2 regions of the Pseudomonas sp. JQ36 genome follow, and region 1 is predicted to be linked to the other one. Evidence: predicted binding sites of a transcription regulator. Region 1 holds the regulator's gene; the other holds the start of a gene.
What was found. Region 1 encodes sigma-54, which starts transcription at its own class of promoters, with help from an activator protein. Its sites were predicted from a motif close to ANTGGCATNNANNTTGCTNT; they were not measured.
Positions count from the first base shown of each region.

Region 2: a site for sigma-54 is predicted at 3,549-3,568, ahead of ACS4NR_RS03190 (circularly permuted type 2 ATP-grasp protein). Genes of this name have one in related genera too.

Region 1 is NZ_CM132642.1:5,818,408-5,824,338, forward strand. Features, by position in the region: gene ACS4NR_RS26175 (ZIP family metal transporter) at 1-601, shown strand, start outside; gene ACS4NR_RS26180 (HPr family phosphocarrier protein) at 693-968, opposite strand; gene rapZ (RNase adapter RapZ) at 984-1,841, opposite strand; gene ptsN (PTS IIA-like nitrogen regulatory protein PtsN) at 1,844-2,308, opposite strand; gene hpf (ribosome hibernation-promoting factor, HPF/YfiA family) at 2,321-2,629, opposite strand; gene ACS4NR_RS26200 (RNA polymerase factor sigma-54) at 2,703-4,196, opposite strand; gene lptB (LPS export ABC transporter ATP-binding protein) at 4,384-5,109, opposite strand; gene lptA (lipopolysaccharide transport periplasmic protein LptA) at 5,109-5,654, opposite strand; gene lptC (LPS export ABC transporter periplasmic protein LptC) at 5,641-5,931, opposite strand, start outside.
Region 2 is NZ_CM132642.1:649,705-655,635, forward strand. Features, by position in the region: gene ACS4NR_RS03165 (hypothetical protein) at 130-660, shown strand; gene ACS4NR_RS03170 (PLDc N-terminal domain-containing protein) at 732-923, shown strand; gene speE (polyamine aminopropyltransferase) at 1,180-2,055, shown strand; gene ACS4NR_RS03180 (hypothetical protein) at 2,273-2,506, shown strand; gene ACS4NR_RS03185 (ribonuclease E inhibitor RraB) at 2,719-3,066, shown strand; gene ACS4NR_RS03190 (circularly permuted type 2 ATP-grasp protein) at 3,601-5,010, shown strand; gene ACS4NR_RS03195 (alpha-E domain-containing protein) at 5,023-5,931, shown strand, end outside.

The DNA.
Region 1 (5,931 bases):
GGGCATAACCGCCGCCGAAAGTCTGGGCCTGACACCTTGGGCCGCCAGCGGTCTGATCTGCTTCGGCATCATGCTCGGTGCATTCGGTTTGTATCTGGTGGATCTGAAACTGTCCGGCGCCTCACCGGAAATGCTTGTCGGCACCTTGGAACACCCAGTGATTCCGCCGCGCATCTGGCTCTTCGTCTTCGCCATCATTGCCCACAACATCCCGGAAGGCATGGCGGTGGGTGTGTCGGCTGGCGGCGGCATGCCGGATGCCGACAGTCTGGCGATGGGCATCGCCTTGCAGGATGTGCCGGAGGGATTGGTGATTGCGCTGGTCCTGGCCGGGGCGGGGATGTCGCGGGTCAAGGCGTTCTTGATCGGTGCGGCGTCAGGGCTGGTCGAACCGGTGTTTGCACTGCTCTGTGCCTGGCTGGTCAGTCTGGCGGAGCTGTTATTGCCATTGGGGCTGGCGCTGGCGGCGGGGGCGATGTTGCTGGTGGTGACTCACGAAGTCATTCCGGAATCGCGCCGCCATGGTCATGACAAGCTGGCCAGTCTTGGCTTGCTGATCGGGTTTTGTCTGATGATGGTGATGGATACCGCATTGGGCTGAAAAAAAGATCGCAGCCTCCGGCAGCTCCTACAGGGATCTGGATTCCAGTGTAGGAGCTGCCGAAGGCTGCGATCTTTTGGTCTTTTGACGATCAACCACCCTCATCGAAGTAGTTGTTGATCAACGCCACCAATGCATCCAGCGCTTCCTGTTCCTGATGGCCTTCGGTACTCAGATAGATTTTGGTGCCTTTGCCGGCAGCCAGCATCATCATCGCCATGATGCTTTTACCGTCCACCGTGTTTTCCGGGGTGCGGCCTACTCTGATGGTGCAATCGGGAAACTGGCCCGCCACCCCGACGAACTTGGCCGACGCTCGGGCATGCAGACCCAATTTGTTGATGATTTCGATTTCACGAGCAGGCATCGCGGTGTGAATCCTTTAAGTGAGGTCGCGGTGGCGAACCTGGACGTTCTTCAGGGTTTTCTGCAGGGCCTGACCCAGACGTTCAGTCAGGTAAACGGAACGGTGATGCCCGCCGGTGCAGCCAATCGCAATGGTGACATAGGCGCGGTTACTCGCGGCAAAGCGTGGCAGCCATTTGTTCAAGTAGCCGAAGATGTCCTGGAACATCTCTTCAACCTCCGGTTGTGCAGCCAGGTACTCGGCGACAGGTGCGTCGAGACCCGATTGTGCACGCAGTTCCGGTTTCCAGTACGGATTGGGCAGGCAGCGCACGTCGAACACCAGATCCGCATCCACTGGCATGCCACGCTTGAAGCCGAACGACTCGACCAGAAACGCCGTGCCCGGCTCCGGCTGGTTCAGCAGTCGCAGCTTGATGGTGTCACGCAACTGGTACAGATTGAGATTGGTGGTGTTGACCTTGAGGTCGGCCAGATCGGCGATCGGGCCGAGCAGGGCGGTCTCATCGTTGATTGCCTCGGCCAGCGAGCGATCGGCATTGCTCAACGGATGGCGCCGGCGGGTTTCCGAAAAGCGCTTGAGCAGGGTTTCATCGTCGGCATCCAGATACAACACATCGCACTGGATGTGCCGGGCCCGGACTTCTTCAAGCAGTTCGGGGAAACGCGACAGGTGGCTCGGCAGATTGCGCGCATCGATCGACACGGCCACCAGCGGCTGGGTTAGCTCGGTGTGAATCAGGGCGCGTTCGGCGAGTTCCGGTAGCAGGCCGGCCGGCAGGTTGTCGATGCAGTAGTAGCCGTTGTCCTCAAGGACATCCAGGGCGGTGCTTTTACCCGAGCCGGAACGGCCACTGACGATGATCAAACGCATGATTAATGACCGTTCTGCTCGCTCAGGACGACCTGATACAAGGCTTCGTTGCTCGGTGCGCTGCGCAGTTTTTCGCGCACTTCCTTGCGATCGAGCATGCTGGCGATCTGGCGCAGTAATTCCAGGTGGGCATCGGTGGCCGCTTCCGGGACCAGCAGAACAAACAGCAGGTCGACCGGTGCGCCGTCGATGGCATCGAAATCGATGGGGGCATCAAGGTGCATCAGCGCGCTGATAGGCGATTCGCAGCCTTTGAGGCGACAGTGGGGAATGGCGATACCGTTGCCGAAACCGGTGGAACCGAGTTTCTCACGGGCTACCAGGCTCTCGAAAACATCCTGCATGGCCAGATCCGGCACTTCTTTATGGATGAGGTTGGCAATCTGTTCGAGGGCTTTCTTTTTACTGCCGCCCGGCACGTTCACCAGGGAACGGCCGGGGGTCAGGATACTTTCAAGTCGGATCATGGGTTGGGGGTGTTAACGACCGGTTGCGCCCTGAAGGAGGCTCTGGGTCTTTTCCTTATGCTTTTTGAGTTGGCGATCCAGCTTGTCGGTCAGTGAGTCGATCGCAGCGTACATATCGGTATCTTCTGCGTTGGCGACCACTTCGCTGCCGGGTATATGCAAGGTGGCTTCGATTTTCTGCTTGAGCTTTTCGACACACATCGTGACCTGCACGTTGGTGATCTTGTCGAAATGGCGCTCCAATCGTTCGAGTTTCTCGTTGATGTAGGTGCGCAGAGGTTCGGTCACTTCCAGTTGGTGTCCACTGATGTTGACTTGCATACAGCTTCTCCTTCGTTGCCAGTGCATAAAGCGGCAGGCCGAAGAGCCTGCCACTGGAACGCTGTAACGTGGCTTACATCAACCGCTTGCGTTCGCTCGAAGGCGCGATCCCGAGGGATTCGCGGTACTTGGCGACGGTGCGGCGAGCCACCTGAATGCCTTGTGCCTCCAGTAAACCAGCGATCTTGCTGTCACTCAACGGCTTTTTCTGATTTTCCGCCGCAACCAGTTTTTTGATGATCGCGCGGATCGCCGTGGACGAGCATTCGCCGCCTTCGGAGGTGCTGACGTGGCTGGAGAAAAAGTATTTCAGTTCATAAATACCGCGCGGGGTATGCATGAATTTCTGGGTGGTGACCCGGGAAATCGTCGATTCGTGCATGCCGACCGCCTCGGCGATGTCATGCAGGACCAACGGCTTCATGGCTTCATCGCCGTATTCCAGGAAGCCGCGCTGATGCTCGACAATCTGGGTGGCCACTTTCATCAGCGTTTCGTTGCGGCTTTGCAGGCTTTTGATGAACCAGCGTGCCTCTTGGAGCTGATTGCGCATGAAGGTGTTGTCGGCACTGGTGTCGGCGCGACGGACGAAACCGGCGTACTGCGCGTTGACCCGCAGACGGGGCACCGACTCTTGGTTCAGCTCAACCAGCCAGCGCTCGTTGTCCTTGCGCACAATGACGTCGGGCACCACGTACTCGGCTTCGGTCGATTCGATCTGCGAGCCCGGGCGCGGATTGAGGCTCTGCACCAGTTCGATGACCTGGCGCAGTTCATCTTCCTTGAGCTTCATGCGCCGCATCAGTTGGCTGTAGTCGCGACTCCCCAGCAGATCAATGTAATCGCTGACCAGCCGTTTGGCTTCGTTGAGCCACGGGGTCTTGGCCGGGAGCTGACGCAGTTGCAGCAGCAGGCATTCGCCAAGGTTGCGCGCGCCGATGCCGGCGGGTTCAAACTGCTGGATGCGATGCAGAACGGCTTCGATCTCGTCCAGCTCGATGTCGAGCTCCGGATCAAAGGCGTCGAGAATTTCTTCTAGGGTTTCGTCGAGGTACCCCTGATTGTTGATGCAATCGATCAGGGTCACGGCGATCAAGCGGTCGGTGTCGGACATCGGCGCCAGGTTCAATTGCCACAACAGATGGCTTTGCAGGCTTTCCCCGGCGGAGGTGCGGGTGGTGAAGTCCCACTCGTCGTCATCGCTGCTGGGCAGGCTGCTGGCGCTGGTCTGGTAGACATCTTCCCAGGCGGTATCAACGGGCAGTTCGTTAGGAATGCGCTCGTTCCATTCGCCATCTTCCAGGTTGTCCACCGTCGGGGCGGCTTCCTGATAGGACGGTTCCTGAATGTCGGTGTTGGGTTTTTGTTCGGCGTTGTCGGCCAAAGGATCGGTATTGTCGAAGTCGTCGCCTTCTTCCTGGCGTTCGAGCATCGGATTGGATTCCAGGGCCTCCTGGATTTCCTGTTGCAGGTCCAGGGTCGACAATTGGAGCAGGCGGATGGCCTGTTGCAGCTGCGGTGTCATCGTCAGCTGCTGGCCCATTCTCAAGACTAGCGATGGTTTCATGGCAGGGGCTTAACACCTTATTCGCCGGCGCGCATGCGCCATCCACTACAGGGCGCCGGAGCGCCAAACTTAAGCAAATTATATGCCTGAAACTGTCGTGTTTGCCTAGAGCGCTGTAACAATAAAAGCGTTTTAAATCCTGCTTGAATCGATACAGCGCCCGGGCGGCTCACCGGGCACTGTTCGCTTATAGGCGGAACTCGTGGCCCAGGTACACTTCCTTCACCAGATCGTTGGCAAGGATGGTCGCCGAATCGCCTTCAGCGATCAGTTGACCGTCGTTGACGATGTAGGCGGTCTCGCAGATATCCAGGGTCTCACGCACGTTGTGGTCGGTGATCAGTACACCGATGCCCTTGGCCTTGAGGTGGTGGATGATCTGCTTGATGTCGCCGACCGAGATCGGGTCGACACCGGCGAACGGTTCGTCGAGCAGGATGAATTTCGGTGCGGTCGCCAGGGCGCGGGCGATTTCCACCCGGCGGCGTTCACCACCGGACAGGCTCATGCCGAGGTTGTCGCGGATGTGGCTGATGTGGAATTCCTGCAACAGGCTTTCCAGTTCCTTGCGACGACCGGCCTTGTCGAGTTCCGCGCGGGTTTCGAGGATGGCCATGATGTTATCGGCCACCGACAGTTTGCGGAAAATCGACGCTTCCTGCGGCAGATAGCCGATACCGGCCTTGGCACGGCCGTGCATCGGCTGATGGCTGACGTCCAGATCATCGATCAGTACGCGGCCCTGATCGGCCTGCACCAGGCCGACGATCATGTAGAAGCAGGTGGTCTTGCCCGCGCCGTTCGGGCCGAGCAGGCCAACGATCTGGCCGCTGTCGATCGACAGGCTGACGTCGCGCACAACCTGGCGGCTTTTATAGGCCTTGGCCAGGTGTTGAGCTTTCAGAGTTGCCATTACTGGGTTTTCTCGTCGGTTTTCTTCTTCGGCTGGATCACCATGTCGATACGCGGACGCGCTTCGGTGACTTTGCTGCCGGTAGCGCGACCGGCACTGGCCAGCTTCTTCACCGTGTCATAGACGATTTTCTCGCCCTGAGTGGTGTTGTTGTCCTTGTCGACAACCTTGGCCTTGTCGATCAGCACGACGCGGTTTTGCGCGGCATGGTACTGAATCGTCACACCCCAGCCCTGAACAGGCTTGGTGTCACCCTGGGTTTGCAGTTGCTCGAAGTAGGCAAGGTTGCCGACCGAAGTCACCACGTCGATGTCACCGGTCGGGGTGCGAGTGATGGTCACCGTATTGCCCTTAACGATCATCGAACCCTGGGTAATGATCACGTCACCTTTATAGGTGGCGATGCCGTTCTTGTCGTCCAGCTGGGCGTCGTCGGCCTGAATGCGGATAGGTTGCTGCTGATCGTTCGGCAGAGCCCAGGCGCTCACGCTTCCCAGTGCTGCGCCCAGACTGAGCAAAATAGGGAGGGTTTTAACGAGCCTCATACTGTCCTCTTACGTTCGATAGCAGGTGTATCCTGCTTTCCTTCAAATACGCTTTCATTCCTACACCAGTCGATACACCGCCAGCGCCGTCGATTCTAACGGGTTGCTCGGTCTGCGCATATTGTTGCTGCGGGAACACCGTCATGCGAGTGGAGGTGACCAGCAGATCGCGGTTCTTTTCGTCGGTGCGCTTGATGCGCACGGAATCGATCAGTTCGACCTGCGTGCCGTCCGGATTCACTTCGCCACGCTCACTGGTTACGTGCCACGGAAATTC
Region 2 (5,931 bases), 920 kb from region 1:
TGTTTGAGGGCCGCTTCGCGCCCCAGCGGGAGCAAGCTCCCTCGCCACAGATGTTCTTTGTGCAGCCTGAGGTTGCAATGCGCTATCCTCCGCGCCCTCAAATTCAAACCTTCCACAGGATCCGCCCTCATGAAAGCCGTACTCGTCGAACTCATCAGCAAAATCAGCTCCGGCTGCATGGGCGAGGACGAGATCCTGAACGTGGCCGACGAAGCGGCGCAGGCCTACGCCGATGCCGATGCCTTTCTGGCAGCCAACCCGGACATCAACTACGACGACAGCTTCCCGATTCCGCTGGGCGAGTGGGTGGTGGTCGGCAGCCTGCCGGAAACCGTGCTGTTTCAGGCTGACACCTACGTTGACCTGTTCGCGCAGATCGTCGCCTCGTTCGGCCCGGGCGTCGATTTCAACCTCAAGCCCAAGCAACTGGCCAAGACCGAAGCGCTGACCGCACTCAACCGCATTCAGGTGCAGATGAGCAGCCTGAACAAGGAAAACGGCGGTTACACGCTGATGAACTTCAGCCAGTTGCTCGACGATGAGCTGCAAGTGGTGCTGGTTTACGGCAACGACGTGCCGCGAGTGCTGGAACTGTGCGCCGAAGTCGGGATCGCGGCCGCGCCGTCGCTGGAAGCGCTGAAGGTCGCCGTTCACGTCTGAACGCAATAAAAGGGAACCCTGCGCGCGACCGTCTATCCTAAAAGTGCATGCCACTATTCTGGAGCGACACTATGGGTTCCACGTTCAACGGTCTGATCGGCCTGATCATTCTTGCCCTCGACATCTGGGCCATCATCAATGTGCTGAAAAGCGGCGCGACCACGGGGATGAAAATCGTCTGGGTGCTGTTGATCATCCTCCTGCCGGTACTGGGCCTGATCATCTGGGCGATTGCCGGGCCGCGGGGCAATGTGCGGATCTGACGCTTGCCCAAAAACACGCTGATCCCCCTGTGGGAGCGGGCTTGCTCGCGAAGGCGATTGTTCAGTCGAAACACAGGTTGAATGACACTCCGCTTTCGCGAGCAAGCCCGCTCCCACATTGGTCTTGCGTTACCTCCAGAGTGTGCTCTGTCGGAGGAAGGTTCGACCTGTCATCTTCGGCAACGTAGAATGCGCGCCTTTCCCGGGCAATCGTCCCCCACGATTGGCGCCCGCGCATTCATCGGAGCACTTGACCATGACCGTCACCAAAACCAGCGAGTACCTGGAAACCCTCTACGAAGGCTACGGCCAGCGTTTTCGCATGGAAAAACTGCTGCACGAAGTGCGCACCGAACACCAGCATCTGGTGATTTTCCAGAACCCGCGCATGGGCCGGGTGATGGCGCTGGACGGCGTGATCCAGACCACCGAAGCCGATGAATTCATCTACCACGAAATGCTCACTCACGTGCCGATCCTCGCTCACGGCACCGCCAAGCGCGTGCTGATCATCGGCGGTGGCGACGGCGGCATGCTGCGCGAAGTGACCAAGCACGCCGGCGTCGAGCACATCACCATGGTCGAGATCGACGGCACCGTGGTCGACATGTGCAAGGAATTCCTGCCGAACCACTCCAAGGGCGCCTACGACGATCCACGGCTGAACCTGGTGATCGACGACGGCATGCGTTTCGTCGCCACCACCACGGAAAAATTCGACGTGATCATCTCTGACTCCACCGATCCGATCGGCCCGGGCGAAGTGCTGTTCTCGGAGAACTTCTATCAGGCCTGCCACCGTTGCCTGAACGAAGGCGGGATCCTCGTGACCCAGAACGGCACGCCGTTCATGCAGATCGATGAAGTCAAAACCACCGCTGGTCGCCTGCGCAGCCTGTTCCCGGACTGGCACTTCTATCAGGCAGCGGTGCCGACCTACATCGGCGGTTCGATGACCTTCGCCTGGGGCTCGACCAACCCGGCCTACCGCAAGCTGAGCCGTGAAACCCTGCAACAGCGCTTCATCGGCAGCGGCATCGTCACCCGCTACTACAACCCGGAAATCCACATCGGCGCATTTGCACTGCCGCAGTACGTGTTGCAGGCGATCAACAAGCCAAGCAACGACTAAAAGAACGCTGCAAAACCCCTGTAGGAGCTGCCGCAGGCTGCGATCATTTGATCTTGCTTTTTAAACAATCAAAGTCAAAAGATCGCAGCCTGCGGCAGCTCCTACAGTGGATATATTTTTTTTCATGTTCGTCCGCTGCAATCCTTTTGAACGATCAATCTCGCCAAAAGTCGAGATAGTAGTAAGCCCATTTGCGGGTTTGATCGAGGAGGCACCGATGCAAAAGTGGAAAGTCACTTTCGTGGATGATCATGGTGAAATCGTTGATGAGATCTTCGAACGTGAGGAATGCCCGTCCGATGATGAAGCTGCACGGCTGATCAAGGAGCGGCTTCTTCCGGTCGCCGCCCAACTGGATCTGAACGATCTGGAAGGACGCACCGCCGATGCCGGGGTGAAAAACCTCAAGACCCAGAACGGCATCGAAATCCGCAGCATCACACTTGTCTGAACACTTCCTGTCATCTTGTAAACCAGGCCTTGGCAGCAGCTCTATCTTGGGGCTACTCTGCAAGCGAGATCAGCGAACGAATCGCTAAGGTCTGGTCTTGTCAGCTACATGCTTGTTTCCCGCCGGCAACCTGTTTGCCGATGTACTTTTGGCCTGTAAGGCCCGGGGCGGGAATACGGAAAGTCTATCCATCTATCCGAGGGGGACGATTCATGAGCACAGCCTATCAAGAAGACATCAGCAGCAATGTTCTGCGCCGCATGAAAGAAGGCGGTTTCGACTTTTCCCGATTCCATCCCATCGAGTTCTACGCCATTTTCCCGGACGAGGAGCGGGCGCGCAGGGCGGCAGGCAAATTTCGTGGTGAATCCATCAATGCCCAGGTCAGCGCGCGCGACGATGGCGCCTGGTCGCTGGAATTGAGCAAAGTGATGTACGCGACCTATGACGACATTGGCGATTTCGAGCAGGGTTTCTCTGCCGTGGTCGAGCCGCTGGGCGGCATCATCGAGGGCTGGGGCGTCAAGCAGGAGGTGCGTAACCGCCATCGTCTGAATTGATCTCTGGTTTCAGGTATTGAGCAACGGCTGACCTTCGGGTTGGCCGTTGTCGTTTCAAAGAGCAAAAGATCGCAGCCTCCGGCAGCTCCTACACCAATCACCTGTAGGAGCTGCCGAAGGCTGCGATCTTTTGCTTTTGCTTTCAAAACATTTCAGAAAGGCAAAAAAAAGCCACCGGAGAGGGTGGCTAAAAGGGAAGTCCGATAAGGAGCGGAAACCGGTCAGGGTTAAGGCCTGCGGGGACTGCGCGGGCAGTCCGGATCAGTGGAGCTGAAACCTTCACCGGGGGAAGTTTTCAGCGGATGCGCCGATTATCCGCAGCTCCGTGCGAGCGGTGAAATCAACTCTGACTATGCTGGTGATAGGCGATGCAATGCGTCGCAATGAAGCGGGGGCAATCCGGTTGGGGCAATTGCCGCACAGGAATGGTGCGGTGCTGCTGGCGTGATTATCCAACCGATTGAAATCAAAGCGTTTATGCCGATGGCACGGGCCTTGCGAAGGCCTGTAGGTCCGGGTGACAAGGAGTACGGCATGATCCGCACCTATTTTGATGAAATGTACGATGCCGGCGGCCAGGTCCGCCCGCATTACCGGGAGTTCGCCCGCTGGCTGGCCGACACGCCTGACGAGTTGCTGGCACAACGGCGACGCGAGGCCGATCTGCTGTTCCACCGGGCCGGGATCACTTTCACACTCTATGGCGACGAGCAGGGTACCGAGCGCCTGATTCCGTTCGACACCATTCCGCGCAGCATTCCAGCCAGCGAGTGGCGGATCGTCGAGCGCGGCTGCATCCAGCGGGTCAAGGCGTTGAACATGTTCCTCGCCGACCTTTATCACGAGCAGCGCATCATCAAGGCCGGGATCATCCCCGCCGAACAGGTGCTGGCCAACGAGCAGTACCAGTTGGCGATGCAGGGCCTGGATCTGCACCGCGACATCTACTCGCACATTTCCGGCGTCGATCTGGTGCGCGACGGCGACGGCACCTACTACGTGCTCGAAGACAACCTGCGTACCCCGAGCGGCGTCAGTTACATGCTCGAAGACCGCAAAATGATGATGCGCCTGTTCCCGGAGCTGTTCGCCGCCCAGCGCATCGCGCCCATCGACCACTACCCGAATCTGTTGCTCGACACCCTGAAAAGCTCCAGCCCGATCGACGACCCGAGTGTGGTGGTGCTGACGCCGGGGCGCTTCAACAGTGCATTCTTCGAACACGCGTTCCTCGCACGGGAAATGGGCGTTGAACTGGTGGAGGGCGCCGACCTGTTCGTGCGTGACGACAAGGTCTTCATGCGCACCACCGATGGCCCGAAAGCGGTGGACGTGATCTACCGTCGGCTCGACGACGCGTTCCTCGATCCGTTGGCATTCAACCCCGACTCGATGCTCGGTGTACCGGGGCTGCTGTCGTCCTACCGTTCCGGCAACGTGGTGCTGGCCAATGCCATCGGCACCGGCGTGGCGGATGACAAGTCGGTGTACCCGTTTGTCACCGAGATGATCCGTTTCTACCTCGACGAAGAACCGATCCTGAAGAACGTGCCGACCTGGCAGTGCCGCAACCCCTCGGAACTTTCCCATGTACTGGCCAATCTTCCGGATCTGGTGGTCAAGGAGACCCAGGGCTCCGGCGGTTACGGAATGCTGGTGGGGCCGGCGTCAACCACGGCGCAGATTGATGCGTTCCGTGAGCGGATCAAGGCCAAGCCCCACGCTTACATTGCGCAGCCGACGCTGTCGCTGTCGACCTGTCCGACCTTTGTCGAAAACGGCATTGCGCCGCGCCATATCGACCTGCGTCCGTTTGTACTGTCTGGCCGCGAAACCCGGGTCGTGCCCGGCGGTTTGACCCGTGTCGCCCTGCGTGAAGGCTCCCTGGTGGTGAATTCCTCCCAGGGCGGCGGAACCAAGGACACCTGGGTGGTCGAGGATTGAAGGAAGCTTGCCATGTTAAGTAGAACTGCCTCGGATCTGTACTGGATGTCGCGTTACCTGGAGCGGGCGGAAAACCTCGCACGGATGCTCGATATAAGCTATTCGCTGTCGCTGATGCCGCAGGACGGTCGCGGCGACGGTTTGCACGAACTGGCCATGCCGCTGTTGATCACTGGCACCCTCGATGATTATCTGGAGCGTCACGGCGAACTGCATGCCGAACGCCTGCTGCACTTCTTCGCCCTCGACGCAGCCAACCCGGCGAGCATCTACAGCTGCCTCGGCGCCGCGCGAGCCAGTGCGCATGCGGTACGCGGGCGCATCACTGCGGACATGTGGGAGAACATCAACGCCACCTGGCTGGAGATTCGCGGCATTGCCGAACAGGGCCTGAGCCGTTACGGCATGAGCCGTTTCTGCGAGTGGATCAAGGAGCGCTCGCACCTGTTCCGTGGCGCGTCCTACGGCACCATCATGCGCAACGATGCGTTCCGTTTCATTCGTCTGGGCACGTTCATCGAGCGTGCGGATAACACGTTGCGCCTGCTCGATGCGCGCTATGAAATGGCCGGCGATCAGGCCGAAGCGGTCAGTGACGGCACCGCCCACGCCTATTACCAGTGGAGTGCGCTGCTGCGGGCACTGTCGTCGTTCGAGGCCTACACCGAGATCTACCGCGACGCCCCCGGCGCCCGGCATGTCGCCGAACTGCTGCTGTTGCGTGCCGATGTACCGCGCTCGCTGCGCGCCTGCACCGAGGAAATCGACCAGATCCTCGCCCAGTTGCCCGGCGCCAATGGCCGTCCGGCGCAGCGCTTGGCTGCCGAGATGGACGCACGCCTGCGCTACACCGGTATCAACGAAATCCTCGCCGAAGGCCTGCATGCCTGGCTCACCGAATTCATCCCGCTGGTGCGCCAG